DNA from 4 places in the Delftia sp. RIT313 genome. Region 3 is predicted to be linked to each of the others. Evidence: predicted binding sites of a transcription regulator. Region 3 holds the regulator's gene; each other region holds the start of a gene.
What was found. The regulator HrcA, encoded in region 3, represses chaperone genes, less so after heat shock. The targets are predictions, from matches to a motif close to TTAGCACTCNNNNNNNNNGAGTGCTAA.
Positions count from the first base shown of each region.

Region 1 (7,924 bases), on a different contig from region 3:
TCCAGCTTGCGAACGAAGTCCGGCGAGCGGGCCGCCTTGCGGGCTGCGGCGTTCAGGCGGTCGATCACGGCGGCAGGTGTGGCTGCCGGCGCGTACAGGCCGTACCAGCTCTCGACGCGGTAGCCCGGGACGGTGACGGCGATGGGTGGCACGTTCTTGAAGGCCGCAGACGGCTCGACCGTGGTGACCCCCAGCACGCGCAGCTTGCCGTTGTCGATGAAGGTGGACACCGCAGCCGCCGTGGCGAACATCATGTCCACCTGCCCGCCCATGAGATCGGTGAGCGCCGGGCCTGCGCCGCGGTAGGGCACATGGGTGAGCCTGACCTTGGCAAGGTTGGCAAACAGCTCACCCGCCAGATGCGCCGAAGTCCCGGCGCCCTGCGAGGCATAGGTCAGCTTGTCGGGACTGGCCTTGGCGGCGGCCATCACGTCCGCCACCGTCTTGTACGGGCTGGCGGAGGGCACCACCAGCACGTTGGGGCCGCGGCCGATCAGGATCACCGGAGCAAAGGCCTTGTTGCTCCCGTACGGCAGCTTGGCCTGCAACGCCGGATTGACGGCGTGCGCGAACGAAGCCACGACCAAGGAATATCCGTCCGGCGCACTCTTGGCAACGTTGTCGGTGCCGATGATCGTGCCGGCACCGGGCTTGTTGTCCACGATGACGGGCTGGCCCAGGTCCTTGGCCATCTCGGCCCCCAGCGTGCGGGCGATCAGGTCCGTTCCACCGCCTGGCGCAAAGGGCACGACGAGGCGCACGGGCTTTTCCGGGAAGGCTGCAGATGCTGCGCTGCAGACAGTCGCGAGCACGGCAATGAACGCAATGGCCCTTGCACAACGGCGGGCGGCGAAACTGGGCATGGTGTGTCTCCTGGTTCTATGGACAGAGGTCCGGTCACTGCGCCAGCGTTGCGATGACGCTGGCGACTGGCTTGTGAAAGCTTAGGGAAACGCACCGCACTTGTGACCCCCCATATTCCAACCAGTGAAATTCCAAAGCGGGCGCGCCAGAGCCTGCGGCTGCATTTCCCTTGCATTCGGTGGAATACTTGGCTTCCATCAGGCGCCCGTACCCGGGCAGGAAGAACACAGCTTTCGACACCGGGGCAAGCGCGTTCCCCCACCAGCGGCAGCAGCATGACGAACAGGCGATCCCCCATCCTCCATGACAAGCCGGGACAGTCCCCGAGCAACCGCTCCCTGGAAAGAGGCGTCGAAATACTGCGTGCGTTCAGGCCCGGCTCGGAACTGCTGGGCAACAGCGACCTGGCGGAACGCACCGGCCTGTCCAAGGCCACGGTCACCCGGCTGACGCAGACCCTGGTGGGCTGCGGCATGCTGCAGGCCGACCACCCAAGCCGGGCCTTTCGCCTGGCCCCGGCGGTCCTGAGCCTGGCGCACGCCATGCGCACGGGCTCGACGGTGCTGTCGATTGCGGCGCCCCTGATGCGCACCCTCGCCGAGACACGCCGGATCAACGTGGGCCTGGCATGTCCCGACAGGGACGAGATGGTCTACCTGGAATCCATCCGCTACAACCGCCGGATCGTGCTCAGGCATGTGGTCTCGGGGCAGCGTGTTCCCATGGAACTGACGTCGCTGGGGCGCGCCTACCTGGCAGCGGCGCCATCGGCCAGGCGCAAGGCCTTGCTCGACAGCTTCAGGCTCAAGAGAGGCGCCCAATGGCCTGCGCTGGAGCAGCAGATCCAGGCGGCGATCAAGTCCGTTAAAAGCCAAGGCTTCTGCGCCGCATCGTGGCAGCCGGAAGTGGTTGCGCTGGCCACGCCGCTGGTGACACCCGATGCCATCTATGTCCTGAACTGCAGCGTCTCCACCACGGAGCCTTTGCCGGCCATCGTGCAGGAGCTGCACCCGGCCTTGCTGCAACTGGGCCGGCAGATTGGAAGCCTGCTGGAAAAACTGTAATGCTCTCCCAGCAATATGCGCCCACCGCTGGCAAGCAGGGTTTCCAAAAATCGCTCAGACTAGGCACAAACGACTTTTGGCACTCCAAAAATGAGTGCAACCGTCTGAAAAACCCACGGAACTTTGGCTTTAGCACTCGGTCATAACGAGTGCTAATATGAAGGAATGGAAGAAAGGAACTCTGCAATGACAAACGCCTCCGGCTCCATTGCGACCACCTTGGCACCCGCTAACCCCTGGGCCCTGGTGCCGCCTCTGGGCAATCTGGATGCCTACATTTCCGCGGTCAACCGCCTGCCCATGCTCACCCTTGAGGAAGAGCAGGACTACGCCCGCAAGCTCAAAGAACACAGCGATCTGGACGCCGCAGGGCGTCTGGTGATGTCCCACCTGCGCCTGGTGGTGTCCATCTCGCGCCAGTACCTGGGTTACGGCCTGCCGCACGGCGACCTGATCCAGGAAGGCAACGTGGGCCTGATGAAGGCCGTCAAGCGCTTCGACCCCGATCAGAACGTGCGCCTGGTGAGCTACGCCATGCACTGGATCAAGGCCGAGATCCACGAGTACATCCTCAAGAACTGGCGCATGGTCAAGGTCGCCACGACCAAGGCCCAGCGCAAGCTGTTCTTCAACCTGCGTTCCATGAAGCAGGGCCTGAAGTCCGACGCCGCCATGGCCGAGGACGGCGCCATGCTGCGTGACACGCTGACCTCGGGCGAGATCGACGCCGTGGCCGAGAAGCTCAACGTCAAGCGCGAAGAAGTCATGGAGATGGAAACGCGCCTGGCCGGTGGCGACGTGCTGCTGGACCCCTCGCCCAGCGACGATGGCGAGCAGGCCTTCGGCCCCATCGCCTACCTGGCCGATGGCGCCCACGAACCCACGGCCATGATCGAGTCGCGCCAGCGCGACCACCTGGCCACCGACGGCATTGCCATGGCGCTGGATTCGCTGGACGACCGCAGCCGCCGCATCGTCGAGGAGCGCTGGCTCAAGGTCAACGACGACGGCTCGGGCGGCATGACGCTGCATGAGCTGGCCGCCGTCTACGGTGTCAGCGCCGAGCGCATCCGCCAGATCGAGGTGGCTGCCATGAAGAAGATGAAGAAGGCCCTGGCCGAGTTCGCCTGATGGCCTGACGGCCTGGGCTGACAGGCCGCTTCACGACAAACCCGGATAATCTCCGGGTTTTTTATTGCCCGCAGCCTTTGCGGCCCCCACGTACCCCATGCCCGCCAGCGCCATCTCGCCACTACGCCGCCTCTTCGCCAATGCCTTGGCCACCGCCCTGGCTTCGGCCCTGCTGCCTTGCGCTGCCGTGGCGGGCGACAACTGGCCCAGCAAGCCGCTGCACCTGATCGTCGGCTTTCCCGCAGGATCTTCCCCGGACCTCACGGCGCGCGCACTGGCCGAGCCGCTGGAAAAGCGCCTGGGCCAGCCCGTCATCGTCGAGAACAAGGTGGGCGCAGGCGGCAACATCGCAGGCGAGCAGGTGGCCCGTGCGCGCGACGGCCATACCTTCAGCGTGATGATCAACGGCAACCTGACGATTGCCCGCCTGCTCAACCCCGCCGTGCGCTACGACCCTGTGAAGGACCTGCAGCCCGTCAGCCTGATCGGCGTGGCGCCCCTGGTGCTGGTGGCTCCGGCCGGCGCGCCCGAGGGCCGGGCCTTCCTGGAAGCCGCGGCCCAGGCCGGCAGCCGCTGGAGCTACGGCTCCCCTGGCGTGGGCACGGTGGGCCACCTGGGCATGGAGCTGCTCAAGAGCCGCTCCGCGCTCAGGCCCGAACACATTCCCTACCCCGGCTATCCGCAGGTGTTCAACGCCATCCAGGGCGGCGACCTGCAGCTGTCCATGCTGCCGCCCGCGCTGGCCATGGCCCAGGTGCAGGCCGGCAAGCTGCGCGGCGTGGCCGTGACCTCGGCCGCGCGCAGCCCGCTGGCGCCGGGACTGCCCAGCCTCAAGGAGCTGGGCGTGGGGGATTTCGATCTGGAGATCTGGAACGCCGTGGCCGCGCCCAAGGCCATGCCCGCCGCCCATGTGCAGAAGCTGGCCGAAGCGGTCAGCGAGATCGTGCGCTCGCCCGAGATGCGTGCACGCCTGGCCGCCCAGGGCTGGCAGGCTGTCGGCAGCTCGCCCGAGGGCCTGGCCCTGCGCATACGCCAGGACGTGACGGCACTGGGCCGCATCATCCGCGAACAGGGAATCCACGCGCAATGACGTGCTCGATCACACTGCCATGACCGCTGCCCAAGCCTTCACCGAACTCAACGCCTGGCAGGTCATGGCCTGGGGCCTGCTCTTCTTCGGCGTGCTGTACACGGCCGGCGGCTGGGGCATGACGGCGCTCACGCGCTGGCTGCAGCGGCGCGGCGTGGGCCGCGTGCTGGACACGCGCCCGCTCAAGCCCGACCAGTTGCGCCGCGAATGGCGCCAGTCGCTGCATTCGGTGCTGATCTTCGGCATCGGCATGATCGTGCCCTGGGGCCTTCTGCAACTGGGCTGGGCGCGGCTGGAGCCCGATGCAGGCCCCTGGCGCATTGCCGTCGAAATCGTGGTGCTGCTGATCTGGAACGATGTGCATTTCTGGATCAACCACCGCCTGCTGCATACGCGGCTGCTGGGGCGCTTTCATGGTGACCACCACCGCTCCATCGTCACCACGCCGTGGTCCACCTACAGCTTCCATCCCATCGAGGCGCTGATGCTGGGCAACGTCATCCTGCTGCCCATGGTGGTGCATGACTTCAGTTTCTGGTCGCTGGCCTCGGTGCCGGTACTCAGCCTGCTGCTGAACGTCATAGGCCACTCCAACTACGACTTCTTTCCCGGGGTGTCCGACACGCATGCGCTGGCCGCCAGCCGGCGCCACCATCTGCACCATGCCCGGCCCAATGGCAACTACGGCTTTGCGCTGGCCTTCATGGACCGGCTGATGCGCACGCGCGTGGCACTGCCCGCCACGGCACGGCCCAGGACGGAATGAGCCGACCGCCTGCTCGCCACGTCCAGCCACGGCTGCCCCGGCTGCGCCACTGGCGCGACCTGCAGTCGCTGGCCTATCTGGTGGCGCTGCCGCTGATCGTGTGGTGGCAGTGGCAGCATGGCTGGAACCTGTGGCTCTACGGGATCGAGCTGTTCCTCACGCTGGGCGTGGGCGTCATCCATCACAACCACACGCATTTGCGCATGTGGCGCGGGCGCTGGGCCAACCGCTTCACCGACTACTGGCTGACCCTGCTGCAGGGCCACCCGACCTTTGTGTTCTGGCCCGCCCATGTGGCCAACCACCACCGCTTCCGCCACGGCCCGCGCGACATGGCACGCACCTACCGCTTCGGCGGCGACCACAACCATCTGCTGGGCTACCTGCTCCACCCGCTGCAGGCCGGCTGGGTGCTGTACCCGCTGTTCCTGCGCTGGCTGGGCCAGCTGCGGCGGCATTGGCCCGGCGCCTTTCGCTACTGCATGGGCCAGTACCTGCTGTGGCTGGGCAGTTGGGCACTGCTGCTGTCGCTGGATTGGCAAAAGGCCTTGCTGCTGGTGATCGTTGCCCAGCTGCATGGCCTGCACTGGCTGCTGGCCACCAACTACCTGCAGCACGCCCATGCCGATGGCCGGCCGCTGACGCGCGGCCAGCGGCTGGACAGCGCCACGCCACTGAACTACGCGCGCAATTTCGAGGGCTGGGTCAATCCGCTGCTGTTCAACATCGGCCTGCACACGGCCCACCACGAGCGGCCCCAGGCCCACTGGTCCGAGCTCACGCGCCTGCACAGCGAACACTACCGCCAGCGCGTGGCCCCTGCGCTCAACGAAGGCGGACTGCTACCCTACATGGCCCGCGTCTTCGTGCTCGGCACGGTCTGGCCGCCGGCGCGCACGCGTGCGCAAATGCCTCCCGGAACATACGACTGATACGACCCTGAACCCATGCCCGTCGCCTATTCCAACGTCTATCTGCATGCCGCAGGCATGTTCCTGCCCGGTGAACCCGTGGACAACGCAGGCATGGATGCCTACGTGGCGCCGCTCAACCGCCTGTCCGAGCGCCTCAAGCGCCGCATCCTGGCCGAGAACGGCATTGTCCAGCGCCACTACGCCATAGACGCCGAAGGCCGCACCGTCCACAGCAACACGGCCATGGCCGCCCAGGCCATCCATGACTGCCTGGCGCAGGCCGGGCGTGCGCTGGGCGATGTCGGCTTCCTGGCCAGCGGCTCGTCGGGCGGCGATGCGCTCATGCCCGGCTTTGCCAACATGATCCAGGGCGAGATGGCCGCGCCGCCCATGGAGACCCTGTCCGTGCACGGCGTCTGCGCCGCCAGCGTGGGCGCGCTGCAGGCGGCGGCCCAGGCCGTGGACCGCGCGCCCGACTCGCTGGCCCTGGCCGTGGCCAGCGAAATGCCCTCGCGCCTGTTCAAGCGCTCGCGCTTCGCGGCCCAGGGATACAACACGGATTTCGACGCCCACTTCCTGCGCTGGATGCTGTCCGATGGCGCAGGCGCCGTGCTGCTGGGCGGCCCTCAGGCCCTGCCCCAGGCGCCGGGCCTGCGCCTGAAGCTGCGCTGGACGCACCTGCGCAGCTTTGCCGGCGACTACCCGGTCTGCATGCAGCTGGGCCTGACGCCCGACCGCGCCACCAGCCACCTGGACTTTGCCGCCTGGGGCGATGCCGAGGCCGCAGGCGCGCTGTCGCTGCGCCAGGACATCCGCCTGCTGCCGCACCTGTTCGATGTCTGCATCCACGAATACGCCCACCTGGCCCACACGGGCTGGGTGCCCGAGCGCGGCATCGACCATTTCCTGTGCCACTACTCGTCCGAGCGCTTCATCCCCGTGGTCGATGAGCTGCTGGGCAAGGCCCAGCTCGGCATCCCGCGCGAGCGCTGGTGGAGCAACCTGGCCTGGCGTGGCAACACGGGCGCGGCCTCCATCTTCGTGATGCTGTCCGAGTTCCTGCGCACGCAATCGGCACGCCTGAAGCACGGCGACACCGTGCTGTGCTTCATTCCCGAATCGGGCCGCTTCACGGCCGGCTACATGCTGCTGGAAGTGGAGGATGCGGCCCAGGCTCCCACCGCCACCCCGGCCAAGGCCACAGCACGCAGTGCCACCGCCGAAGCTCCCGCTGCCCCGGACCTGCTGCCCGATGTCTCCACCATCGCCCCGCCCCACGACCCGAACCAGGCCCCGGCCACGCTGGCGCCGCTGCTGACCGAACTGGCCAGCCTCTGGCAGGACTACCGCTCGCGCGTGTGGCGCACGCCGCTGCTGCAGCGCATACGCACAGGCAGGCTGCAGACGGCGGACTACGTGCGCTGGATGAGCCACTGGGTTCCCCAGGTGCGCGAGGGCAGCCTGTGGATGCGCGAGGGCGCTGCCTCGCTGACCGGCGAGCACGCGGCGCTGGCCGCGCTGATCGACGTGCACGCGGGCGAGGAGCAGAACGACTTCCGCATCCTGCACGAGGACTACCTCAAGGCCGGCGGCACCGAGACCGACCTCACCCGCCTGCGCCGCAACCCCGGCGGCGAGGCGCTCAACGCCTACCTGCACGGCCTGGCCGCCACGCCCAATCCGATCGGCCTGCTGGGCGCCATCTACATCATCGAAGGCACGGGCCAGCGCATCGTGCCCAGCCTGCTGCCGCTGCTGCGCGCCAGCCTGCCGCTGCCGCCCGATGCCTTCCGCTTCCTGGAATACCACGGAGCCAACGACGAACACCACCTGGAGCGCTGGCTCATAGCCGTGCAGATGGTGATGGCGCTGGACGGCACAGACGACACAGACGGCAGCGGGGGCACGGCGGCGCAGGCCATCGTGCGCACCGCGCGCCACACGGCGGCGCTGTACCTGATGCAGTTCGAGCATGTCCTGCCCGAGGAGCACTGATGCAACCACCAGACTTCATCGAACCGCCCCACGACGAGCGCGACCCCAGCCCCTGGCGCGCGCTGTACCTGGATCAGAGCACGCCGCTGCCCGACGACGT
Region 1 covers NZ_JFYT01000079.1:117,871-125,794, forward strand. The annotation lists gene BW39_RS23825 (tripartite tricarboxylate transporter substrate binding protein) at 1-863, opposite strand, end outside; gene BW39_RS23820 (IclR family transcriptional regulator) at 1,140-1,928, shown strand; gene rpoH (RNA polymerase sigma factor RpoH) at 2,115-3,059, shown strand; gene BW39_RS23810 (Bug family tripartite tricarboxylate transporter substrate binding protein) at 3,157-4,149, shown strand; gene BW39_RS23805 (sterol desaturase family protein) at 4,169-4,915, shown strand; gene BW39_RS23800 (fatty acid desaturase) at 4,912-5,847, shown strand; gene BW39_RS23795 (StlD/DarB family beta-ketosynthase) at 5,863-7,824, shown strand; gene BW39_RS23790 (DUF6999 family protein) at 7,824-7,924, shown strand, end outside.
Region 1: a site for HrcA is predicted at 2,058-2,084, ahead of rpoH (RNA polymerase sigma factor RpoH). Genes of this name have one in related genera too.

Region 2 (7,924 bases), on a different contig from region 3:
GAGCCGTTCAGCACGGCGTTGACCACCACCGAGGGCTCGCCACCGGCGTTGGCCACGATTTCGCGCAGGGGTGCTTCGATGGCCTTCATGATCAGCTTGATGCCGGCGTCTTGCTCGGCATCGCCGGTCTTCAGGTCGCCCACGGCTTGCTTGGCACGCAGCAGAGCCACGCCGCCGCCGGCCACGATGCCTTCTTCCACAGCAGCGCGGGTAGCGTGCAGGGCGTCTTCAACGCGGGCCTTCTTTTCCTTCATCTCGACTTCGGTGGCAGCGCCAACCTTGATCACGGCAACGCCGCCAGCCAGCTTGGCCACGCGCTCTTGCAGCTTTTCGCGGTCGTAGTCGCTGGTGGCTTCTTCGATCTGGATGCGGATCTGCTTGACGCGGGCTTCGATTTCAGCAGCTTGGCCAGCACCGTCGATGATGGTGGTGTTTTCCTTGCCGATTTCGATGCGCACTGCCTGGCCCAGGTCTTCCAGGGTCACCTTGTCCAGCGCCAGGCCCACTTCTTCAGCGATGACCTTGCCGCCCGTCAGGATGGCGATGTCTTCCAGCATGGCCTTGCGGCGGTCGCCGAAGCCAGGAGCCTTGACAGCCACAACCTTCAGGATGCCGCGGATGGTGTTGACCACCAGCGTTGCCAGGGCTTCGCCTTCGACGTCTTCTGCAATGATCAGCAGGGGACGGCCGGCCTTTGCCACGGCTTCCAGCGTGGGCAGCAGGTCACGGATGTTGCTGATCTTCTTGTCGAACAGCAGCACGAAGGGGTTGTCCAGCAGGGCAACCTGCTTTTCAGGGTTGTTGATGAAGTAGGGCGACAGGTAGCCGCGGTCGAACTGCATGCCCTCGACGACGTCGAGTTCGTTGGCCAGCGACTTGCCTTCTTCAACGGTGATCACGCCTTCCTTGCCGACCTTGTCCATGGCTTCGGCAATGATGCTGCCCACGGATTCGTCGGAGTTGGCGGAGATCGAGCCGACCTGGGCGATTTCCTTGGAGGTGGTGGTGGCCTTGGATTGCTTCTTCAGCTCTTCCACCAGGGCGGCAACAGCCTTGTCGATGCCGCGCTTGAGGTCCATGGGGTTCAGGCCGGCGGCCACGTACTTGGTGCCTTCGCGGACGATGGCCTGTGCCAGCACGGTGGCGGTGGTCGTGCCGTCACCGGCGATGTCGTTGGTCTTGGAGGCCACTTCCTTCACGAGCTGGGCGCCCATGTTCTGCAGCTTGTCCTTGAGTTCGATTTCCTTGGCGACCGAGACACCGTCCTTGGTCACGGTGGGGGCGCCGAAGGAGCGCTCCAGCACCACGTTGCGGCCCTTGGGACCCAGGGTGACCTTGACCGCATTGGCCAGGATGTTCACGCCTTCAACCATGCGGGCGCGTGCTTCGCCGCCGAAAACTACGTCTTTTGCTGCCATTTCAATTCTCCGGATTCAGTTGGAAAGTGCGGTTTCGAAGCGCGGATTACTTTTCGACGACTGCGAACAGGTCGTCTTCCTTCATCACCAGCAGTTCGTCGCCATGGACCTTGACGGTCTGGCCGCTGTACTTGCCGAACAGAACGCGGTCGCCGACCTTCACGTTCAGAGCGATCACTTCGCCCTTGTCGTTCTTCTTGCCGGGGCCCACTGCCAGCACTTCGCCCTGGTCGGGCTTCTCGGCGGCATTCTCGGGGATCACGATGCCCGAAGCCGTCTTGGTTTCGTTCTCGAGGCGCTTCACGATCACGCGATCGTGCAGGGGACGCAGGTTCATACCAACTCCTAAATCATCAACAAAGTTGAAACAAAGACTTGCCGGCCCGGCGGGCCGGCATTCGAAGCAATGTGGGACAGAGGACTGTTAGCACTCATACCCAACGAGTGCTAATAATAAGGCAATTCGGCCAGGATTCAAGGGGTAGGGTCGGATGTGCCGCAAGACGGCACACCCGGTGCGGCACTAGCGCAAGGGCAGGGGCCGATTCACAACCCCCTCGGCCGCTTCCTTGAAGTTCTCCATGACTTCATCGATCGGCTGACCCATCTGCGCATGGACGATGGCGCCATCCGCCACCAGGGTGAGCGCAGCGCCCACGGACACGGGATGGCCACCGAACAGGCGATCCAGCACGGACGACATTTCCTGCTTGTGCCGCCGGACCGTTGCCAGGATCTCAGGGTCGGACGAGCCCAGTTCGGCAGCGGCATTGAGAAAGGCGCAGCCCCGAAAGTCGGGCTGGCCGAACCAGCTCCTGAGGGTGGCGGACAGGGCATCCAACGCGGACGAGCCCGTGGCCGTCGCCTGCGCCAGGCTGGCCTGGAACCAGGAAATCCACCGTTCATGGCGGTAGTCGAGGTACGCCCGGATCAGGTCGTCCTTGCTGGCGTACTGGCGGTAGAAGGTGACTTTGCTGACCGACGACCGCTCGATGATCCGGTCCACGCCCGTGGCCCGGATGCCCTCTGCGTAGAAGAGGCCATGGGCTGCCACCAGGATGCGCTCACGGGGGGGCAATGACTCGAAGGATGTCTCGGAAGTTTTCATGAAGACATTGTAGACAGATCGTTCCACCTCCGTTAGAGTGATGCATGTAGACAGATCGTTCTACATCTCTTCAAAAGGTCACATCATGGAAACTCGCCCACCCCTGCCCCCCTTCTCTCTCGCAAGCGCCGTTCAAAAGGTCCGTCTGGCCGAGGATGGATGGAACACACGCGATGCGGCCAAGGTCGCGATGGCCTATACCCTCGACACAAAATGGCGCAACCGGGCGGAGTTCGCCAACAGCCGCGCCGAGGCCCAGGCCCTTCTTGAGAGGAAGTGGAAGAAGGAGCTGGACTACCGGCTGATCAAGGAGCTTTGGCTGTACGGAGAAAACCGGATCGCAGTCCGCTATGCCTATGAGTGGCACGACGACGCCGGGAACTGGTTCCGGTCGTACGGCAACGAGAACTGGGAATTCGAGGCCGACGGTCTCATGCGCCGGCGCTTCGCATGCATCAACGACATGCCCATCCAGGAGTCGGAGCGCAAGTTCCACTGGCCGCTGGGCCGTCGCCCCGATGACCACCCCGGTCTGTCCGACCTGGGCCTGTAGGCAAAGCCCCGGGCCACGTCCCAGGTGTCGAATCCCTGCGCTGATCCACGGCAAATGCGCCAGCGGCCCGGGCCGATTGGCCACAATGGGGCATCCCGTTCCAGGCTCAGGAGGCCATGCATGTCCGATATCCGCTGCGGCGATTCCATCCACCCACGCGCATCCCTGGGCCGCCGCTGCGCGCGCGCCGCCGCTCCCCTGCTGGCGGCGCTGCTGCTGTCGCCGCTGGCCCAGGCCGCGCTCAAGGTGGGCGACAGCGCGCCGCGTTTCACCACGCCGGCTGCGGTGGCGGGCAAGGCCTTCGATTTCGACATGGCCGCCACGCTCAAGAAGGGGCCGGTGGTGCTGTATTTCTTCCCCAAGGCCTTCACCCAGGGCTGCACCATGGAAGCCCATGCCTTTGCCGAGGCCACGCCGCGTTTCGCGGCCATGGGCGCCACGGTGGTGGGCATGTCGCATGACGACATCGATACGCTCAAGCGCTTTTCCACCGAGGCCTGCCGCGACCAGTTCGCCGTGGCATCGGACCCGCAGGCGCAGACCATCCGCGCCTACGACGCCTCGGCCGCCGCCGATCCCCAGCGCGCCGACCGCATCTCCTACGTGATCGGCCAGGACGGCAAGGTCCGCTTCGTGCACATCGGCTCGGACCCGGACGAGCATGTGCGCCAGACCGAGGCCGCGGTCAAGCGGCTGACCGGAAAGTAGCCCGCCGCGCGGCCCCTGTCAGGGGCCGTTGCCCTCGCCGGCCAGGATGTCGGCATATTCCTCGTCCGTGAACAGCCTGGAGCGTGTGTGGAAGGCCTTGCCCGTGCTGCCCTCCAGCGAGAAGGTGCCGCCCTGGCCCTCGATCACGTCCAGGATGAGCTGGGTGTGCTTCCAGTATTCGTACTGCGACTTGCCGATGTAGAAGGGCGCGCCGCCCACCTGGCCCAGCAGCACGTCCTGGGCGCCTATCGTCAGCTCGCCGGGCAGGTAGCAGTTGGCGGCGCTGTTGTCGCAGCAGCCGCCGGACTGGTGGAAGAACACCGGCCCGTGCTGCGCCTGCAGGTCGGCGATCAGCGCCAGCGCGGCGTCGGTGGCAGTCACTTTGTCAACCATGGGTTGGTCCTTTCCTGGGCGGCCGGCCGCGCTGTGCGCCGCCGGCCGCATTCACCTGGGAAGAACTTCAGAAGAAGCCCAGCTTGTTCTCGCTGTAGCTGACCAGCAGGTTCTTGGTCTGCTGGTAGTGGTCCAGCATCATCTTGTGGGTCTCGCGGCCGATGCCCGATTCCTTGTAGCCGCCGAAGGCCGCGTGCGCCGGGTAGGCGTGGTAGCAGTTGGTCCACACGCGCCCGGCCTTGATGGCGCGGCCCATGCGGTAGGCCACGTTGCCGTTGCGGCTCCACACGCCCGCGCCCAGGCCGTAGAGCGTGTCGTTGGCAATGGCCAGGGCCTCGGCCTCGTCCTTGAAGGTGGTCACGGCCAGCACGGGGCCGAAGATTTCCTCCTGGAAGATGCGCATCTTGTTGTGGCCCTTGAACAGCGTGGGCTGCACGTAGTAGCCGCCTTCCAGGTCACCGCCCAGATGGGCCTGGCCGCCGCCGGCCAGCACCTCGGCGCCCTCCTGCTTGCCCAGGTCCAGGTACGACAGGATCTTGGTGAGCTGCTCCTTGGACGCCTGCGCGCCCATCATGCTGTCGGTGTCCAGCGGGTTGGCATGCCGGATGGCGGCCACGCGCTGGAGCACGCGCTCCATGAAGCGGTCGTAGATGCTTTCGTGGATCAGCGCGCGGCTGGGGCAGGTGCAGACCTCGCCCTGGTTGAAGGCGAACAGCACCAGCCCTTCGACGGCCTTGTCGAGGAAGGCATCGTCCTTGTCCATCACGTCGGCGAAGAAGATGTTGGGCGACTTGCCGCCCAACTCCAGCGTGGCCGGGATCAGGTTGTTGGCTGCGGCCTGGGCAATCACGCGGCCCGTGGAGGTGGAGCCCGTGAAGGCGATCTTGGCGATGCGCTTGCTGGTGGCCAGCGGCATGCCGGCCTCGCGGCCGAAGCCGTTGACGATGTTGAGCACGCCGGGCGGCAGCAGGTCGGCAATGAGCTCGGCCAGGATCAGGATGCTGATGGGCGTGGACTCGGCCGGCTTGAGCACCACGCAGTTGCCCGCGCCCAGCGCGGGCGCCAGCTTCCAGGCCGCCATGAGGATGGGGAAGTTCCAGGGAATGATCTGGCCCACCACGCCCAGCGGCTCCTGGATGTGATAGGCCACCGTGGTCTCGTCGATATGGCTGAGCGCGCCTTCCTGGGCGCGCACGCAGCCCGCGAAATAGCGGAAATGGTCCACGGTCAGCGGGATGTCGGCATTCAGCGTCTCGCGGATGGCCTTGCCGTTGTCCACGGTCTCGGCATAGGCGAGCAGCTCCAGGTTGGCCTCGATGCGGTCGGCGATCTTCAGCAGGACGTTCGCACGCTCGGCCGCGCTGGTGCGGCCCCAGGCGTCGCTGGCGGCATGGGCGGCGTCCAGCGCCAGTTCGATGTCTTCGGCCGTGGAGCGCGCGGCGCGGGTGTAGACCTTGCCGCTGATGGGGGTGACCACGTCGAAGTACTGCTCCTTGACCGGAGGTACGAACCTGCCGCCGATGAAGTTGTCGTAGCGGGCCTTGTAGGCGATCTTGGCGCCAGCGGCGCCGGGTGCTGCGTAGACGGTCATGCTGCTTGTCTCCTGAGGATGCTTATGGGTCTGTTGTGATCGGGTGTGGATCGGGATATCCGGCCATGGCCGGACGGCAGACATGATTCAAAAGCCGTGCCAGCCTGCAGGCCGCAGGGCAGATGCCCGCAAAGGCACGCGGGACGTGGCTGCTGCGGGTATTCCCGTGCGCGTTCGCCCTGTACCGTGACGTTCCGCAACAGGACAACTGTCCAGAAATGGAACAGTCGGGCGCCTGGCCTGCCACTTGGCTTGCCCGGTGCCCGCCGGCCCCGCATACTGGTCTGCAACGCGGCGCAATGACGCCCGAGCAGGAGACAGCATGCAATCGAGAGCCTCCCTTGTGGCCTTGCGCCAGGCCCGTCACAGCCTGATGGAGTCAGGCCTGTGCCCCAGCGGCCTGGTGGACGAGCGCCTGGCGCGCTCGTGGCAGCGCTGCATCGAGCAGGGACTGCGTCCCACAGGACGGCTGGGCGCCGCCGACAACCTGGAGCAGCACGCGCTGGGCGTGCTGCGCAGCCGCCACCATGCGCTGCTGGCGCATTCACGGCCCGTCATGGAATACCTGTCCGAGCAAGTGCGCGGCAGCCAGAGCGTGGTGGTGCTGGCCGGCCCCTGCGGCACCCTGGTGGACACCTGCGGCGACCCCTTCTTTCTGGGCAAGGCCGAGCGCGTGGCCCTGGCCAGCGGTGCGTCCTGGCATGAGGCGCAGCGCGGCACCAATGCCATCGGCACGGCACTGGCCGAGATGGACTCCATCGAAATCCAGGGCGGCGAGCATTTCCTGGAGCGCAACGGCTTTCTCACCTGCGCGGCCGCGCCCATCCTGTCGGGCACGGGCCAGCTGCTGGGCATCCTGGACATCTCCAGCGAACATGGCCGGGGCAGCCCGCACACGTTGGGCCTTGTCGGCACGGCGGCCCGCATGATCGAAAACCGCCTCATGGCCTGCGACGGCCAGCGCCACATCCGCCTGCACCTGCACGCGCGGCCCGAAGGCATTGGCACGGTGGCTGAAGGCATTGCGCTGATCTCCGCGGACGGATGGCTGGTGGGCGCCAACCGCGCCGCGCTGGCCCTGCTGCGCCTGTCGCGGGGGCAACTGGGCAGCGTGTCGCTGGAGCAGGTGCTGGACGCCGGCCTGGAGGAGCTGCTGTCACGCCAGCACCGCCAGCCCGATGCGGCCCAGCCACTGCGGCGCCATGACGGCACGGCGCTGTTCGGCCAGCTGGTGCCGGACCGGCGCACGGTCCGGTCCTCGGTCGTGGAGCGGGTTGCAGAGCAACAGCAACAGCAACGGCAACGGGCGCCGCAGCAGCCGGCGCGCGATGCGCTGGCGCGGCTGGACACGGGCGATGCGCGCTGGCGCACGGCGGCCGACAAGGCCCGGCGCGTGCTGGGCAAGCCGATTGCGCTGCTCATCCAGGGCGAGTCCGGCGTGGGCAAGGAATGGTTTGCGCGCGCGGCCCACGACAGCGGGCCGCGCCGCGACGGTCCGTTCGTGGCCATCAACTGCGCGGCCATGCCCGAGTCGCTGATCGAGGCCGAGCTGTTCGGCTACCGCCAGGGCGCCTTCACGGGCGGGCGGCGCGAAGGACAGGCGGGCCTGCTGCGCCAGGCGCACGGCGGCACGCTGTTCCTGGACGAGATCGGCGACATGCCGCTGTCGCTGCAGACCCGGCTGCTGCGCGTGCTGCAGGAGCGGCAGGTGGTGCCGCTGGGCGGTGGCACGCCCGTTGCGGTCGATTTCGCGCTGGTCAGCGCCTCCAACCGCAGGCTGCGCGAGGATGCCGACCAGGGACGTTTTCGTGCCGACCTGTACTACCGCATCAACGGCCTGGCCGTGGAGCTGCCTCCGCTGCGCGAGCGCGGCGACTTCGAGGCGCTGGCCGCGCGCATGCTGGCCGACATCGAACCCGCGCGCCCGCTGCGCATGGCACCGGCCCTGCTGGCGCAGCTGGCCGGCCATGGCTGGCCCGGCAATCTGCGCCAGTGCGCCAGCGTGCTGAGAACGGCCTGTGCCATGCTCGATCCCCATGAGGACTGCCTGCAATGGCAGCACCTGCCCGACGACTTCCAGGCCGAGCTGGCGCAGACCGCCCGCAGCGGCCCCCGGCTCGACGCTGCGCCGCAGAGCCTGGATGAACTCTCGC
Region 2 covers NZ_JFYT01000046.1:66,263-74,186, forward strand. The annotation lists gene groL (chaperonin GroEL) at 1-1,418, opposite strand, end outside; gene BW39_RS12855 (co-chaperone GroES) at 1,465-1,755, opposite strand; gene BW39_RS12860 (TetR/AcrR family transcriptional regulator) at 1,942-2,526, opposite strand; gene BW39_RS12865 (nuclear transport factor 2 family protein) at 2,612-3,079, shown strand; gene BW39_RS12870 (peroxiredoxin) at 3,200-3,787, shown strand; gene BW39_RS12875 (DUF779 domain-containing protein) at 3,806-4,180, opposite strand; gene exaC (acetaldehyde dehydrogenase ExaC) at 4,248-5,771, opposite strand; gene BW39_RS12885 (sigma-54-dependent Fis family transcriptional regulator) at 6,094-7,924, shown strand, end outside.
Region 2: a site for HrcA is predicted at 1,843-1,869, ahead of BW39_RS12855 (co-chaperone GroES). Genes of this name have one in related genera too.

Region 3 (7,924 bases):
GCGAGCCCCGCCCCATGCTGGGCGCGCCCGACATCACGGCGTGGCCCGCGCTGGCGGAAGACGCCAACTGGATCAGCCTGCCCCTGCCCGGCTTGCCGGGCGCCGTGCGTTACCAGCTACAGCTGTCGCGCGATGCCGACATGACCCAGGTGCTGCGCAGCGCCAGCTTCCAGGCCACGGCATCGCCGCTTCGCCTGGCGGGCGTGGAGGACGGCGATTACGTGCTGTCCCTGCGCGGCATCGATGCCCAGGGCATTCCGGGCGCCGCCAGCCGCCGCGCCCTGCGCGTCAAGGCCCATCCCGTGCCGCCGCTGTATGAATCACCGCAGGCCGACGCCACCGTGGGCCTGGGCCGCGCCAGCCTGCAATGCACCCAGGTCGTGGGCGCCGCGCGCTACCGCATCCAGGTCGTCTCTGCCGATGCGCAGGCCGGCTTTGCCGAGCCCGCCATCGATGCACGCGACCTGAACGACTGCACACTGCCCCCCACCACGCTGGCCCGCCTGCCGGCCGGACGCTATCTCTGGCGTGCCGCCAGCATTCGCACGCTGGCCGATGGACAGCCCGACCAGGGCCCGTTTGCCGCAGCCCAGGCCATGCAACTGGCGGCCGTTCCTCCCCAGCCCTCGGCCAGCGCGCTGCAGATGGGCGACGGCCCGGCCGAAGGCAGCCGCCAGATCCGCTGGAGCGGCGAGCCCGGCCAGCGTTACCACGTGATGGTGGCGCGCGACCAGGAGTTCACCGCGCCGCTGGTGGACCTCTGGACCGACCAGCCGCAATGGAGCACCGAGGAGCTGCCCGCAGGCAGCTACTACCTGCGCCTGCAGATCGAGGATGCCAACGGCCTGCGCAGCGATTTCTCGGCCGCGCGCCAGTTCCGCACCGGCAGCTGGATCGTCGATGCCAGCGGCGAGATGATGCATTCGGGCAACGGAGAGCGCCTGCAGCGCCAGTAGCCGTGCCCGTTCATTCCCTGCCCGCGCTTGCCCACCCAGCCGCCCCTGCCTGACAGCCCCGCCACGCCGGCGCAGCCAGCGCCTGCGCGTGGCCGTGGACTGCGGCGGGACTGGCTGCTGCTGGCGGCGGGCCTGCTGTCCCTGGTGTTCTGGCTCAGCGGCGACGGGCAGCTCGACCGCATCAACGGCTTCGTACAGGACACGGCCAGCTGGCTGCACCGCCCCAAGGCATCGCAGGACATCGTCATCGTCGCCATCGACGATGCCAGCATCGACGCCATTGGCCGCTGGCCCTGGCGTCGCGCACTGCACGCCGGCCTGCTGGAGCGCATCAGCCAGGCACCGCCGCGCGCCATAGGCCTGGACGTGATGCTCAGCGAGGAAGACCTGGACTACCCCGGCGACGACCTGCTGCTGGCGCGCGTTCTGCAGCGCAGCGGCCGCACCGTCTTGCCCGTGGCGCCAGGCAGCGGCCCGCTGCCGGCCTTCGCACAGGCCGCAGCGGCGCTGGGCCATACCCAGCTGCCCGTGGACGCCGATGGCGCGGTGCGCGGCTTCCATGCCATAGAAGGCAGTGCGCAGCAGCCCTGGTGGCACATGGCGCTGGCCCTGCACTGCGTGGGCGAGAACGGCCGCGCATGCGCCCGCCCGGAGCCCGTGCCGCCCATGGACCCCGACTCGCCCTCCTGGCAACGCCGCCAGCAGGAGATCATTGCCTTTGCACAGGCCAGACCGGAGCAAGGCGCCAGGGACCGCTCGCCCTTCACCACCTATTCCTACATCGACGTGCTGCGCGGCCGCATTCCTGCAGCGGCATTCCGCGGCAAATACGTGCTCATCGGCACGACGGCCACCGGCCTGGGCAGCCGCTTCACCGCACCGCTGGGCACCAGCGCGCGGCCCATCTCCAGCGTGGAGATGCTGGCCCATGTGCTCAACGGCAGCCTGCAGGGCTCGCATGTGCATCCAGCGTCGGCCACGCTCAACCGCGCGCTCAATGCGGCAGCCGTGCTGCTGGCCCTGCTGGCCCTGGCCTGGCTGGGCCCGTCGGGCGGCATGCTGGCCTGCGCGCTGCTGGCCCTGGCCTGCCTTTCGCTGGCCGGGCTTGCGCCGCGCCTGTGGCAGGTGCAGACGGCGCCTGCAGCCGGCCTGCTGGGCCTGGCCCTGGCCTATCCGCTATGGAGCTGGCTGCGCCTGCGCGCCGCCGCGCGCTTTCTGGCGCTGGAGCTGCGCGACCTGCAGGGGCAGGGCCTGCCCACCGCGCTGCGCCTGGGCGGCGACCTGCTGGACCAGCGCATCGCGGCCGTGGAGCAGGCTTCGCGCCAACTGCGCGCCCTGCACCATTTCGTCAGCGAAAGCCTGCGCCAGCTGCCCTCGCCCACCTTTGTCTGCGACCGGCAGGGCCATGTGCTGCTGGCCAACGCCGCAGCCCACGCCTATGCCCGCAGCCTGGGGCATGGCCTCAGGGCCGGCGATGCCCTGCCCCGGCTGCTCGATGGTCTGCGGGCACTGGACACGGCAGCCGGCGCATCCGCCGGCCAGCCCTTGCTCACGCCCGAGGCACTTGCCGCCCACGGCCTGCCGCCCAGCAGCGAGGGGCGCGACCCCATGGGACGCAGCCTGATGCTGCTGACCCAGACCTTCGAGGCACCGCCGACCACGGGCTGGCTGATCACCCTGGTCGATATCAGCGATCTGCGCAGCGCCCAGGCCCAGCGCGACCTGGCCATGCAGTTCATCTCGCACGACATCCGGGCGCCCGTGGCGTCCATCATCACCTTGCTGGAGATGCAGCGCGGCGCCGTACAGGCGCCCGACCTCGGCCTCCTGCTGCCGCGCATCGAAAGCTATGCCCAGGCCTCCCTGCAGCTGGCCGACGATTTCGTGCACCTGGCACGCGCCCAGCAGCAGGCGCTGCGCCGGGAACGGCTGGACCTGGGCCTGGTGCTGGACCAGGCCGTGGAAAGCTGCTGGGCCCAGGCCTCTGCGGCCCACGTGCAGCTGGAGTTCCACCTGCCCGAACAGGAATGCCCCGTGCTGGGCGATGCGGGCATGCTCCACCGCGCGGCCGTCAACCTGATCGGCAACGCCATCAAATACGGAGCGCGCGCAGATCAGGCAAACCCCGCCACGGTGCAATGCCTGCTGTGGCAGGACGCAGGCCATTGCCGCATCACCATCCGGGACCACGGGCCCGGCATGGATGGGAAGGCCGTCGCCCGGCTGAGCCAACCGTTCGAGCGCCTGGACCATCACCAGCACCTCGACGGCGTGGGCCTGGGCCTGGCCTTCGTGCGCACCGTGGCCGCCCGACATGGCGGGCAGCTTGAGATAGAAAGCACGCCCGGCCAGGGCAGCGCCTTCAGCATCGTGCTGCCGAAAGCGGAACAGGCCTGACTGGCATCCCAGGGATGCGGATGCAAATGCAGAAAACGAAAAAGCCCTGAAGTCTTTCAACTTCAGGGCTTTGCGTTTTTTGGTGCGGCTGGCAGGAATCGAACCCACGACCCCTTGGTTCGTAGCCAAGTACTCTATCCAGCTGAGCTACAGCCGCAACGCTTCGCATTGTAGCAGCGGGTTTTGGGGCTCCCGGACAAAAGCGCCATATTTCTGCAAAAAACCCGGCGCCCGCTTTCCTCGGCAACCGGGCGATGGCATGCCATGCGGCAGCCGTGCGCCCAGCAAAAAAGCCTGCCGCCCGGAAAGGCGGCAGGCTTTTCATACCAATGGATGGTAGGGCCTCCCAGAGTCGAACTGGGCACCAACGGATTATGAGTCCGCTGCTCTAACCAAGCATGAGCTAAGGCCCCTGATTCACCAAGGCAGCACGGATGTAGGCCATGGCAAACAACTATTGTAGAGCCTAACCCGCAGGACTCAGCGCTTGTGACTCAGCGCATTGCTGACGAGCTTGGAGGTGATGTCCACGATCTGGATCATGCGGTCGTAGTGCATGCGGGTGGGCCCGATCACGCCCAGCGTGCCCACCACCTTGCCGTCGAGCTCGTAGGGCGCGCTGACCACGGACAGCTCCTCGAAAGGCACGACCTGGCTTTCACCGCCGATGTAGATGCGCACGCCTTCCGCCTGGCTGGAAAAATCCAGCAGCCTGAGGATCTGGGTCTTTTGCTCGAACAGGTCGAAGGCGCGGCGCAGATTGCCCATGTCGCTGGAGAAATCGCTGACCGACAGCAGGTTGCGCTCGCCCGCGATGACCACGTCCTCCTGGGCGCTGGTCATAGCCTCCGTGCCGATGTTGACGGCCGCCTGCATGAGCGTGGCCACCTCGCCGCGCAGCAGCTCCACCTCGCCCTTGAGGCGCTCGCGCACCTCTTCCATGGCCAGGCCCGCGTAGTGGCTGTTGAGGAAGTTGGAGGCTTCGATCAGCTGCGAGCCCGAGTAGTCCACGTCGGTGAAGATGACGCGGTTTTGCACGTCACCGTCGGGCGATACGATGATGACCAGAAAGCGCCGCTCCGACAGCCGCACGAATTCGATGTGCTTGAACACCGAGGTGCGGCGCGGCACCAGCACCACGCCCACGAACTGGGAAAGGCTGGACAGCAGGTTGGCGGCGTTGGCGATGACTTTCTGCGGCTGCTCGGGCGCGAGCTCGGGCGTCACGATATCGGCACGGTCTGCAGTGAGCATGGTGTCCACGAACAGCCGGTAGCCCCGGGCGGTCGGAATGCGGCCCGCCGAGGTGTGCGGGCTGATGATCAACCCCAGGTCTTCGAGGTCAGCCATCACATTGCGTATCGTGGCAGGCGACAATTCAAGCCCCGACGCACGCGACAGGGTTCGCGAGCCCACAGGCTGGCCGTCAGCGATATAACGCTCGATCAGCGCTTTGAGCAACAACTTGGCACGTTCGTCGAGCATGTGATGATTTTAATGATGTAATTTCCAGAAATGACGTCCACGTTTCGCCACGTTGCCTTGATCGGGAAGTACCACGCTCCCAGCGCAAGCGCCCCGTCCGAGAATGCCAGCAACGCGCTTGAGCGCATTGCGGACTTCCTCAGGCGCCAGGGCTGCGAAGTCGTGCTTGATACCCAATCGGCCCTGCACGCAGGGCTCACAGACTACCCCACCCTCGATGTCGATGGCCTGGGCAGGCATTGCGACCTGGGCTTGGTCGTCGGCGGCGACGGCACCATGCTCGGCGTGAGCCGGCATCTGGCGCAATACGGAACGCCCCTGATCGGGGTGAACCAGGGCCGCCTGGGCTTTGTCACCGACATCGCGCTGGAGGACTTCGAGGCCACGCTCACCCCCATGCTGCAGGGCGAATACGAGGAGGACCTGCGCCCCCTGATGTGCGCCCGCGTGATCCGCGACGGCCAGTGCGTGTTCGAGGCCCTGGCCATGAACGACGTGGTGGTCAACCGCGGCGGCACCTCGGGCATGGTGGAGCTGCGCATCGAGGTGGGCGGCCGCTTTGTCTCCAACCAGCGCGCCGACGGCCTGATCGTGGCCACGCCCACGGGCTCCACGGCCTATGCGCTGTCCGCCGGCGGGCCGATGATGCACCCTTCCATCCCTGCCTGGGTGATGGCACCCATTGCGCCGCACAACCTGTCCAACCGCCCCATCGTGCTGTCCGATGCCAACGAGGTCACGATCGAGGTCGTGGCCGGGCGCGATGTCAGCGCCAATTTCGACATGCAGTCCCTGGCCTCGCTGCAGCACGGCGATCGCATCCTCGTGAGCCGCGCCCACCACAGCGTGCGCTTTCTGCATCCCAAGGGCTGGAACTACTTCGCCACGCTGCGCAAGAAACTGGGCTGGAACGAGGGAGGCGCCTGACCATGGCGCTCAAGCGCATCGTTCTGCGCGACTTCGTGATCGTGCAGGCCCTGGATCTGGACTGGCATGCGGGCTTCACCGTGCTGACCGGGGAGACCGGCGCCGGCAAATCCATCCTGATCGACGCATTGCAGTTGGCCCTGGGCGCCCGCGCCGACGCCGACGTGGTGCGCGAAGGCTGCACCCAGGCCGATATCTGCGTGGAGTTCGACGGCTGCGCACGGGTGCGCCCCTGGCTGGAGGCCGCAGGCCTGGCCTGCGAGGACAGCGGCCTGCTGCTGCGGCGCACGGTGGACATCCAGGGCCGCAGCCGCGCCTGGATCAACGGCACGCCGGCCACGGCCACGCAGCTGCGCGCCCTGGGTGAGCAATTGATCGACATCCACGGCCAGCATGCCTGGCAAAGCCTCACGCGGCCCGATGCGGCGCGCGCCCTGCTGGACGCCTATGCGGGCATCGACAGCCGCGAGGTCCAGGGCTGCTGGAGCCGTTGGTCCCAGGCCCGGCAGGCGCTGCAGCATGCGCAATCCGCCCAGGACAGCCTGCAGCGCGAGCGCGAGCGGCTGCAGTGGCAGATCACCGAACTCGACAAGCTGGCCCCGCAGGCCGACGAGTGGGACGAGCTCAATGCCCAGCACACGCGCCTGTCCCATGCCCAGACCCTGATCGACACCGCCCAGACCACGCTGCAGATGCTGGAGGACGACGAGGCCGGCGTGATCACTCCGCTGGGCCGCGCCAGCCACCTGATCCAGAACCAGGAGCACCTGGAGCCCGACTTCCAGAACATTGCCGACGTGCTGGCCTCATGCATGGCCCAGGCGCAGGATGCGCGCCATTCGCTGCAAAGCTATCTGCGCCGCGCCGACCTGGACCCCGAGCGCCTGGCCGAGCTCGATGAACGCCTGTCGCTGTGGATGCAATTGGCGCGCCGCTACCGCCGCACGCCCGATGAATTGCCCGCGCTGCTGGCCGGATGGCGCCAGGAACTGCAGCAGCTGGACGCCGCCGTGGACATCGAGGCCCTTCATGCGGCCGAGCAATCGGCGCAGCAGCACTACCAGGCCAGCGCCCGGGTGCTGTCACAGCAGCGCGCCCTGGCTGCGCCACGCCTGTCGCGCGCCATCACCCAGGCCATGCAGGGCCTGGGCATGGAAGGCGGCCTGTTCGAGGCCGCCCTGTCCACGGCCGACTCCCCCGGTGCCTTTGGCGTGGACAGCGTGGCCTTCCTGGTCGCCGGCCATCCTGGGGCCAGTCCCAAGCCGATTGCCAAGGTGGCGTCGGGCGGCGAGCTGTCGCGCATTTCGCTGGCGATTGCCGTGACCACCAGCGAGCTGGGCGAAGCCGGCACGCTGATCTTTGACGAGGTGGACTCGGGCGTGGGCGGCGCCGTCGCCGAAACCGTGGGCCGCCTCATGCATGCGCTGGGCCGATCGCGGCAGGTGCTGTCCGTCACCCATCTGCCGCAGGTTGCCGCCTGCGCCGACCAGCACTACCTGGTGGCCAAGCAGCGCGCCAGGCAAGGCACGCTCAGCACCGTGCAGCCGCTGGACAGCGCCGCACGCGAGGCCGAGCTGGCGCGCATGCTCGGTGGCGAGCGCCAGTCCGAAACCACGATGGCCCATGCCCGCGAAATGCTGGCCATGGCGCGCCAGGCACCTGCACCCCGCCCACCCCCGCGACGGGCCGGCCGGCAGCGGCCCCAGGCCGATGCCGACCGCACACGGTCCAAGCCGGGACGCGCGGCCAACGGCGCGCGCAATACCAATGGAGGCTGATGCCATGTCGCTTGAGATCGTGCTGATCACCGGGATGTCCGGATCGGGCAAATCCGTCGCCCTGCATGCGCTGGAGGATGCCGGCTACTACTGCGTGGACAACCTGCCCCCCGAGCTGCTGTCCGCCTTCGTCGAACTGGAGCATGGCCGCCACAGCAACAAGGTGGCCATCGCCATGGATGCGCGCAGCGCCGGCGGACTGCCCCACCTGCCCGGCCAGCTGGAACGGCTGCAGCGCCAGGGCGTCGTGCCCCACCTGGTCTTTCTGGACGCCACCACGGGCACCCTGGTGCGGCGCTTCTCCGAAACCCGGCGCCGCCATCCGCTGTCGCAGGGGCCGGTCGCCGAAGGCCGCCGCGCCCTGGTGCAGGACATAGAAAC
Region 3 covers NZ_JFYT01000090.1:59,611-67,534, reverse strand. The annotation lists gene BW39_RS25845 (FecR family protein) at 1-956, shown strand, start outside; gene BW39_RS25840 (CHASE2 domain-containing protein) at 984-3,353, shown strand; tRNA gene BW39_RS25835 (tRNA-Arg) at 3,434-3,510, opposite strand; tRNA gene BW39_RS25830 (tRNA-Ile) at 3,688-3,766, opposite strand; gene hrcA (heat-inducible transcriptional repressor HrcA) at 3,834-4,838, opposite strand; gene BW39_RS25820 (NAD kinase) at 4,869-5,765, shown strand; gene recN (DNA repair protein RecN) at 5,768-7,543, shown strand; gene rapZ (RNase adapter RapZ) at 7,548-7,924, shown strand, end outside.

Region 4 (7,924 bases), on a different contig from region 3:
GCCTGGACATGGTGCACGCGCTGCTGGCGCTGCCAGCCGTTGAAGCCCACCTCGCCCGCGGGAGCATTCATGCGCCTTTGCATTCCGGCAATGTCCCCGCCTGCGCAAAATCCCTTGCCCGCGCCTGTCAGCACCAGGGCCTTGATGGCCTTGTCTGCCGCCACGCGCTCCAGGGCATCGATGAACTCGGTGCGCATGTCGTCACTCATGGCGTTGCGCTTGTCGGGGCGGTTCAGGGTCACGGTTGCCACCGCATCGGCGACATTCAGTTGGATCAGTTCGTAGTTCATGGAGTGCTTTGAAAGCGATCGCAGCCAGTGCGATCAATCGGGATGGATGTTGTTTTGCTTGACGATCTGCGCCCAGCGCTTTTCCTCGGCCTGCACATAGGTGTCCAGTTCCGCCGCAGGTCCGGCATTGACCATCAGGCCCTCGTGCTCCAGCTTGCGAACGAAGTCCGGCGAGCGGGCCGCCTTGCGGGCTGCGGCGTTCAGGCGGTCGATCACGGCGGCAGGTGTGGCTGCCGGCGCGTACAGGCCGTACCAGCTCTCGACGCGGTAGCCCGGGACGGTGACGGCGATGGGTGGCACGTTCTTGAAGGCCGCAGACGGCTCGACCGTGGTGACCCCCAGCACGCGCAGCTTGCCGTTGTCGATGAAGGTGGACACCGCAGCCGCCGTGGCGAACATCATGTCCACCTGCCCGCCCATGAGATCGGTGAGCGCCGGGCCTGCGCCGCGGTAGGGCACATGGGTGAGCCTGACCTTGGCAAGGTTGGCAAACAGCTCACCCGCCAGATGCGCCGAAGTCCCGGCGCCCTGCGAGGCATAGGTCAGCTTGTCGGGACTGGCCTTGGCGGCGGCCATCACGTCCGCCACCGTCTTGTACGGGCTGGCGGAGGGCACCACCAGCACGTTGGGGCCGCGGCCGATCAGGATCACCGGAGCAAAGGCCTTGTTGCTCCCGTACGGCAGCTTGGCCTGCAACGCCGGATTGACGGCGTGCGCGAACGAAGCCACGACCAAGGAATATCCGTCCGGCGCACTCTTGGCAACGTTGTCGGTGCCGATGATCGTGCCGGCACCGGGCTTGTTGTCCACGATGACGGGCTGGCCCAGGTCCTTGGCCATCTCGGCCCCCAGCGTGCGGGCGATCAGGTCCGTTCCACCGCCTGGCGCAAAGGGCACGACGAGGCGCACGGGCTTTTCCGGGAAGGCTGCAGATGCTGCGCTGCAGACAGTCGCGAGCACGGCAATGAACGCAATGGCCCTTGCACAACGGCGGGCGGCGAAACTGGGCATGGTGTGTCTCCTGGTTCTATGGACAGAGGTCCGGTCACTGCGCCAGCGTTGCGATGACGCTGGCGACTGGCTTGTGAAAGCTTAGGGAAACGCACCGCACTTGTGACCCCCCATATTCCAACCAGTGAAATTCCAAAGCGGGCGCGCCAGAGCCTGCGGCTGCATTTCCCTTGCATTCGGTGGAATACTTGGCTTCCATCAGGCGCCCGTACCCGGGCAGGAAGAACACAGCTTTCGACACCGGGGCAAGCGCGTTCCCCCACCAGCGGCAGCAGCATGACGAACAGGCGATCCCCCATCCTCCATGACAAGCCGGGACAGTCCCCGAGCAACCGCTCCCTGGAAAGAGGCGTCGAAATACTGCGTGCGTTCAGGCCCGGCTCGGAACTGCTGGGCAACAGCGACCTGGCGGAACGCACCGGCCTGTCCAAGGCCACGGTCACCCGGCTGACGCAGACCCTGGTGGGCTGCGGCATGCTGCAGGCCGACCACCCAAGCCGGGCCTTTCGCCTGGCCCCGGCGGTCCTGAGCCTGGCGCACGCCATGCGCACGGGCTCGACGGTGCTGTCGATTGCGGCGCCCCTGATGCGCACCCTCGCCGAGACACGCCGGATCAACGTGGGCCTGGCATGTCCCGACAGGGACGAGATGGTCTACCTGGAATCCATCCGCTACAACCGCCGGATCGTGCTCAGGCATGTGGTCTCGGGGCAGCGTGTTCCCATGGAACTGACGTCGCTGGGGCGCGCCTACCTGGCAGCGGCGCCATCGGCCAGGCGCAAGGCCTTGCTCGACAGCTTCAGGCTCAAGAGAGGCGCCCAATGGCCTGCGCTGGAGCAGCAGATCCAGGCGGCGATCAAGTCCGTTAAAAGCCAAGGCTTCTGCGCCGCATCGTGGCAGCCGGAAGTGGTTGCGCTGGCCACGCCGCTGGTGACACCCGATGCCATCTATGTCCTGAACTGCAGCGTCTCCACCACGGAGCCTTTGCCGGCCATCGTGCAGGAGCTGCACCCGGCCTTGCTGCAACTGGGCCGGCAGATTGGAAGCCTGCTGGAAAAACTGTAATGCTCTCCCAGCAATATGCGCCCACCGCTGGCAAGCAGGGTTTCCAAAAATCGCTCAGACTAGGCACAAACGACTTTTGGCACTCCAAAAATGAGTGCAACCGTCTGAAAAACCCACGGAACTTTGGCTTTAGCACTCGGTCATAACGAGTGCTAATATGAAGGAATGGAAGAAAGGAACTCTGCAATGACAAACGCCTCCGGCTCCATTGCGACCACCTTGGCACCCGCTAACCCCTGGGCCCTGGTGCCGCCTCTGGGCAATCTGGATGCCTACATTTCCGCGGTCAACCGCCTGCCCATGCTCACCCTTGAGGAAGAGCAGGACTACGCCCGCAAGCTCAAAGAACACAGCGATCTGGACGCCGCAGGGCGTCTGGTGATGTCCCACCTGCGCCTGGTGGTGTCCATCTCGCGCCAGTACCTGGGTTACGGCCTGCCGCACGGCGACCTGATCCAGGAAGGCAACGTGGGCCTGATGAAGGCCGTCAAGCGCTTCGACCCCGATCAGAACGTGCGCCTGGTGAGCTACGCCATGCACTGGATCAAGGCCGAGATCCACGAGTACATCCTCAAGAACTGGCGCATGGTCAAGGTCGCCACGACCAAGGCCCAGCGCAAGCTGTTCTTCAACCTGCGTTCCATGAAGCAGGGCCTGAAGTCCGACGCCGCCATGGCCGAGGACGGCGCCATGCTGCGTGACACGCTGACCTCGGGCGAGATCGACGCCGTGGCCGAGAAGCTCAACGTCAAGCGCGAAGAAGTCATGGAGATGGAAACGCGCCTGGCCGGTGGCGACGTGCTGCTGGACCCCTCGCCCAGCGACGATGGCGAGCAGGCCTTCGGCCCCATCGCCTACCTGGCCGATGGCGCCCACGAACCCACGGCCATGATCGAGTCGCGCCAGCGCGACCACCTGGCCACCGACGGCATTGCCATGGCGCTGGATTCGCTGGACGACCGCAGCCGCCGCATCGTCGAGGAGCGCTGGCTCAAGGTCAACGACGACGGCTCGGGCGGCATGACGCTGCATGAGCTGGCCGCCGTCTACGGTGTCAGCGCCGAGCGCATCCGCCAGATCGAGGTGGCTGCCATGAAGAAGATGAAGAAGGCCCTGGCCGAGTTCGCCTGATGGCCTGACGGCCTGGGCTGACAGGCCGCTTCACGACAAACCCGGATAATCTCCGGGTTTTTTATTGCCCGCAGCCTTTGCGGCCCCCACGTACCCCATGCCCGCCAGCGCCATCTCGCCACTACGCCGCCTCTTCGCCAATGCCTTGGCCACCGCCCTGGCTTCGGCCCTGCTGCCTTGCGCTGCCGTGGCGGGCGACAACTGGCCCAGCAAGCCGCTGCACCTGATCGTCGGCTTTCCCGCAGGATCTTCCCCGGACCTCACGGCGCGCGCACTGGCCGAGCCGCTGGAAAAGCGCCTGGGCCAGCCCGTCATCGTCGAGAACAAGGTGGGCGCAGGCGGCAACATCGCAGGCGAGCAGGTGGCCCGTGCGCGCGACGGCCATACCTTCAGCGTGATGATCAACGGCAACCTGACGATTGCCCGCCTGCTCAACCCCGCCGTGCGCTACGACCCTGTGAAGGACCTGCAGCCCGTCAGCCTGATCGGCGTGGCGCCCCTGGTGCTGGTGGCTCCGGCCGGCGCGCCCGAGGGCCGGGCCTTCCTGGAAGCCGCGGCCCAGGCCGGCAGCCGCTGGAGCTACGGCTCCCCTGGCGTGGGCACGGTGGGCCACCTGGGCATGGAGCTGCTCAAGAGCCGCTCCGCGCTCAGGCCCGAACACATTCCCTACCCCGGCTATCCGCAGGTGTTCAACGCCATCCAGGGCGGCGACCTGCAGCTGTCCATGCTGCCGCCCGCGCTGGCCATGGCCCAGGTGCAGGCCGGCAAGCTGCGCGGCGTGGCCGTGACCTCGGCCGCGCGCAGCCCGCTGGCGCCGGGACTGCCCAGCCTCAAGGAGCTGGGCGTGGGGGATTTCGATCTGGAGATCTGGAACGCCGTGGCCGCGCCCAAGGCCATGCCCGCCGCCCATGTGCAGAAGCTGGCCGAAGCGGTCAGCGAGATCGTGCGCTCGCCCGAGATGCGTGCACGCCTGGCCGCCCAGGGCTGGCAGGCTGTCGGCAGCTCGCCCGAGGGCCTGGCCCTGCGCATACGCCAGGACGTGACGGCACTGGGCCGCATCATCCGCGAACAGGGAATCCACGCGCAATGACGTGCTCGATCACACTGCCATGACCGCTGCCCAAGCCTTCACCGAACTCAACGCCTGGCAGGTCATGGCCTGGGGCCTGCTCTTCTTCGGCGTGCTGTACACGGCCGGCGGCTGGGGCATGACGGCGCTCACGCGCTGGCTGCAGCGGCGCGGCGTGGGCCGCGTGCTGGACACGCGCCCGCTCAAGCCCGACCAGTTGCGCCGCGAATGGCGCCAGTCGCTGCATTCGGTGCTGATCTTCGGCATCGGCATGATCGTGCCCTGGGGCCTTCTGCAACTGGGCTGGGCGCGGCTGGAGCCCGATGCAGGCCCCTGGCGCATTGCCGTCGAAATCGTGGTGCTGCTGATCTGGAACGATGTGCATTTCTGGATCAACCACCGCCTGCTGCATACGCGGCTGCTGGGGCGCTTTCATGGTGACCACCACCGCTCCATCGTCACCACGCCGTGGTCCACCTACAGCTTCCATCCCATCGAGGCGCTGATGCTGGGCAACGTCATCCTGCTGCCCATGGTGGTGCATGACTTCAGTTTCTGGTCGCTGGCCTCGGTGCCGGTACTCAGCCTGCTGCTGAACGTCATAGGCCACTCCAACTACGACTTCTTTCCCGGGGTGTCCGACACGCATGCGCTGGCCGCCAGCCGGCGCCACCATCTGCACCATGCCCGGCCCAATGGCAACTACGGCTTTGCGCTGGCCTTCATGGACCGGCTGATGCGCACGCGCGTGGCACTGCCCGCCACGGCACGGCCCAGGACGGAATGAGCCGACCGCCTGCTCGCCACGTCCAGCCACGGCTGCCCCGGCTGCGCCACTGGCGCGACCTGCAGTCGCTGGCCTATCTGGTGGCGCTGCCGCTGATCGTGTGGTGGCAGTGGCAGCATGGCTGGAACCTGTGGCTCTACGGGATCGAGCTGTTCCTCACGCTGGGCGTGGGCGTCATCCATCACAACCACACGCATTTGCGCATGTGGCGCGGGCGCTGGGCCAACCGCTTCACCGACTACTGGCTGACCCTGCTGCAGGGCCACCCGACCTTTGTGTTCTGGCCCGCCCATGTGGCCAACCACCACCGCTTCCGCCACGGCCCGCGCGACATGGCACGCACCTACCGCTTCGGCGGCGACCACAACCATCTGCTGGGCTACCTGCTCCACCCGCTGCAGGCCGGCTGGGTGCTGTACCCGCTGTTCCTGCGCTGGCTGGGCCAGCTGCGGCGGCATTGGCCCGGCGCCTTTCGCTACTGCATGGGCCAGTACCTGCTGTGGCTGGGCAGTTGGGCACTGCTGCTGTCGCTGGATTGGCAAAAGGCCTTGCTGCTGGTGATCGTTGCCCAGCTGCATGGCCTGCACTGGCTGCTGGCCACCAACTACCTGCAGCACGCCCATGCCGATGGCCGGCCGCTGACGCGCGGCCAGCGGCTGGACAGCGCCACGCCACTGAACTACGCGCGCAATTTCGAGGGCTGGGTCAATCCGCTGCTGTTCAACATCGGCCTGCACACGGCCCACCACGAGCGGCCCCAGGCCCACTGGTCCGAGCTCACGCGCCTGCACAGCGAACACTACCGCCAGCGCGTGGCCCCTGCGCTCAACGAAGGCGGACTGCTACCCTACATGGCCCGCGTCTTCGTGCTCGGCACGGTCTGGCCGCCGGCGCGCACGCGTGCGCAAATGCCTCCCGGAACATACGACTGATACGACCCTGAACCCATGCCCGTCGCCTATTCCAACGTCTATCTGCATGCCGCAGGCATGTTCCTGCCCGGTGAACCCGTGGACAACGCAGGCATGGATGCCTACGTGGCGCCGCTCAACCGCCTGTCCGAGCGCCTCAAGCGCCGCATCCTGGCCGAGAACGGCATTGTCCAGCGCCACTACGCCATAGACGCCGAAGGCCGCACCGTCCACAGCAACACGGCCATGGCCGCCCAGGCCATCCATGACTGCCTGGCGCAGGCCGGGCGTGCGCTGGGCGATGTCGGCTTCCTGGCCAGCGGCTCGTCGGGCGGCGATGCGCTCATGCCCGGCTTTGCCAACATGATCCAGGGCGAGATGGCCGCGCCGCCCATGGAGACCCTGTCCGTGCACGGCGTCTGCGCCGCCAGCGTGGGCGCGCTGCAGGCGGCGGCCCAGGCCGTGGACCGCGCGCCCGACTCGCTGGCCCTGGCCGTGGCCAGCGAAATGCCCTCGCGCCTGTTCAAGCGCTCGCGCTTCGCGGCCCAGGGATACAACACGGATTTCGACGCCCACTTCCTGCGCTGGATGCTGTCCGATGGCGCAGGCGCCGTGCTGCTGGGCGGCCCTCAGGCCCTGCCCCAGGCGCCGGGCCTGCGCCTGAAGCTGCGCTGGACGCACCTGCGCAGCTTTGCCGGCGACTACCCGGTCTGCATGCAGCTGGGCCTGACGCCCGACCGCGCCACCAGCCACCTGGACTTTGCCGCCTGGGGCGATGCCGAGGCCGCAGGCGCGCTGTCGCTGCGCCAGGACATCCGCCTGCTGCCGCACCTGTTCGATGTCTGCATCCACGAATACGCCCACCTGGCCCACACGGGCTGGGTGCCCGAGCGCGGCATCGACCATTTCCTGTGCCACTACTCGTCCGAGCGCTTCATCCCCGTGGTCGATGAGCTGCTGGGCAAGGCCCAGCTCGGCATCCCGCGCGAGCGCTGGTGGAGCAACCTGGCCTGGCGTGGCAACACGGGCGCGGCCTCCATCTTCGTGATGCTGTCCGAGTTCCTGCGCACGCAATCGGCACGCCTGAAGCACGGCGACACCGTGCTGTGCTTCATTCCCGAATCGGGCCGCTTCACGGCCGGCTACATGCTGCTGGAAGTGGAGGATGCGGCCCAGGCTCCCACCGCCACCCCGGCCAAGGCCACAGCACGCAGTGCCACCGCCGAAGCTCCCGCTGCCCCGGACCTGCTGCCCGATGTCTCCACCATCGCCCCGCCCCACGACCCGAACCAGGCCCCGGCCACGCTGGCGCCGCTGCTGACCGAACTGGCCAGCCTCTGGCAGGACTACCGCTCGCGCGTGTGGCGCACGCCGCTGCTGCAGCGCATACGCACAGGCAGGCTGCAGACGGCGGACTACGTGCGCTGGATGAGCCACTGGGTTCCCCAGGTGCGCGAGGGCAGCCTGTGGATGCGCGAGGGCGCTGCCTCGCTGACCGGCGAGCACGCGGCGCTGGCCGCGCTGATCGACGTGCACGCGGGCGAGGAGCAGAACGACTTCCGCATCCTGCACGAGGACTACCTCAAGGCCGGCGGCACCGAGACCGACCTCACCCGCCTGCGCCGCAACCCCGGCGGCGAGGCGCTCAACGCCTACCTGC
Region 4 covers NZ_JFYT01000079.1:129,465-137,388, reverse strand. The annotation lists gene BW39_RS23735 (enoyl-CoA hydratase/isomerase family protein) at 1-290, opposite strand, end outside; gene BW39_RS23740 (tripartite tricarboxylate transporter substrate binding protein) at 324-1,301, opposite strand; gene BW39_RS23745 (IclR family transcriptional regulator) at 1,578-2,366, shown strand; gene rpoH (RNA polymerase sigma factor RpoH) at 2,553-3,497, shown strand; gene BW39_RS23755 (Bug family tripartite tricarboxylate transporter substrate binding protein) at 3,595-4,587, shown strand; gene BW39_RS23760 (sterol desaturase family protein) at 4,607-5,353, shown strand; gene BW39_RS23765 (fatty acid desaturase) at 5,350-6,285, shown strand; gene BW39_RS23770 (StlD/DarB family beta-ketosynthase) at 6,301-7,924, shown strand, end outside.
Region 4: a site for HrcA is predicted at 2,496-2,522, ahead of rpoH (RNA polymerase sigma factor RpoH). Genes of this name have one in related genera too.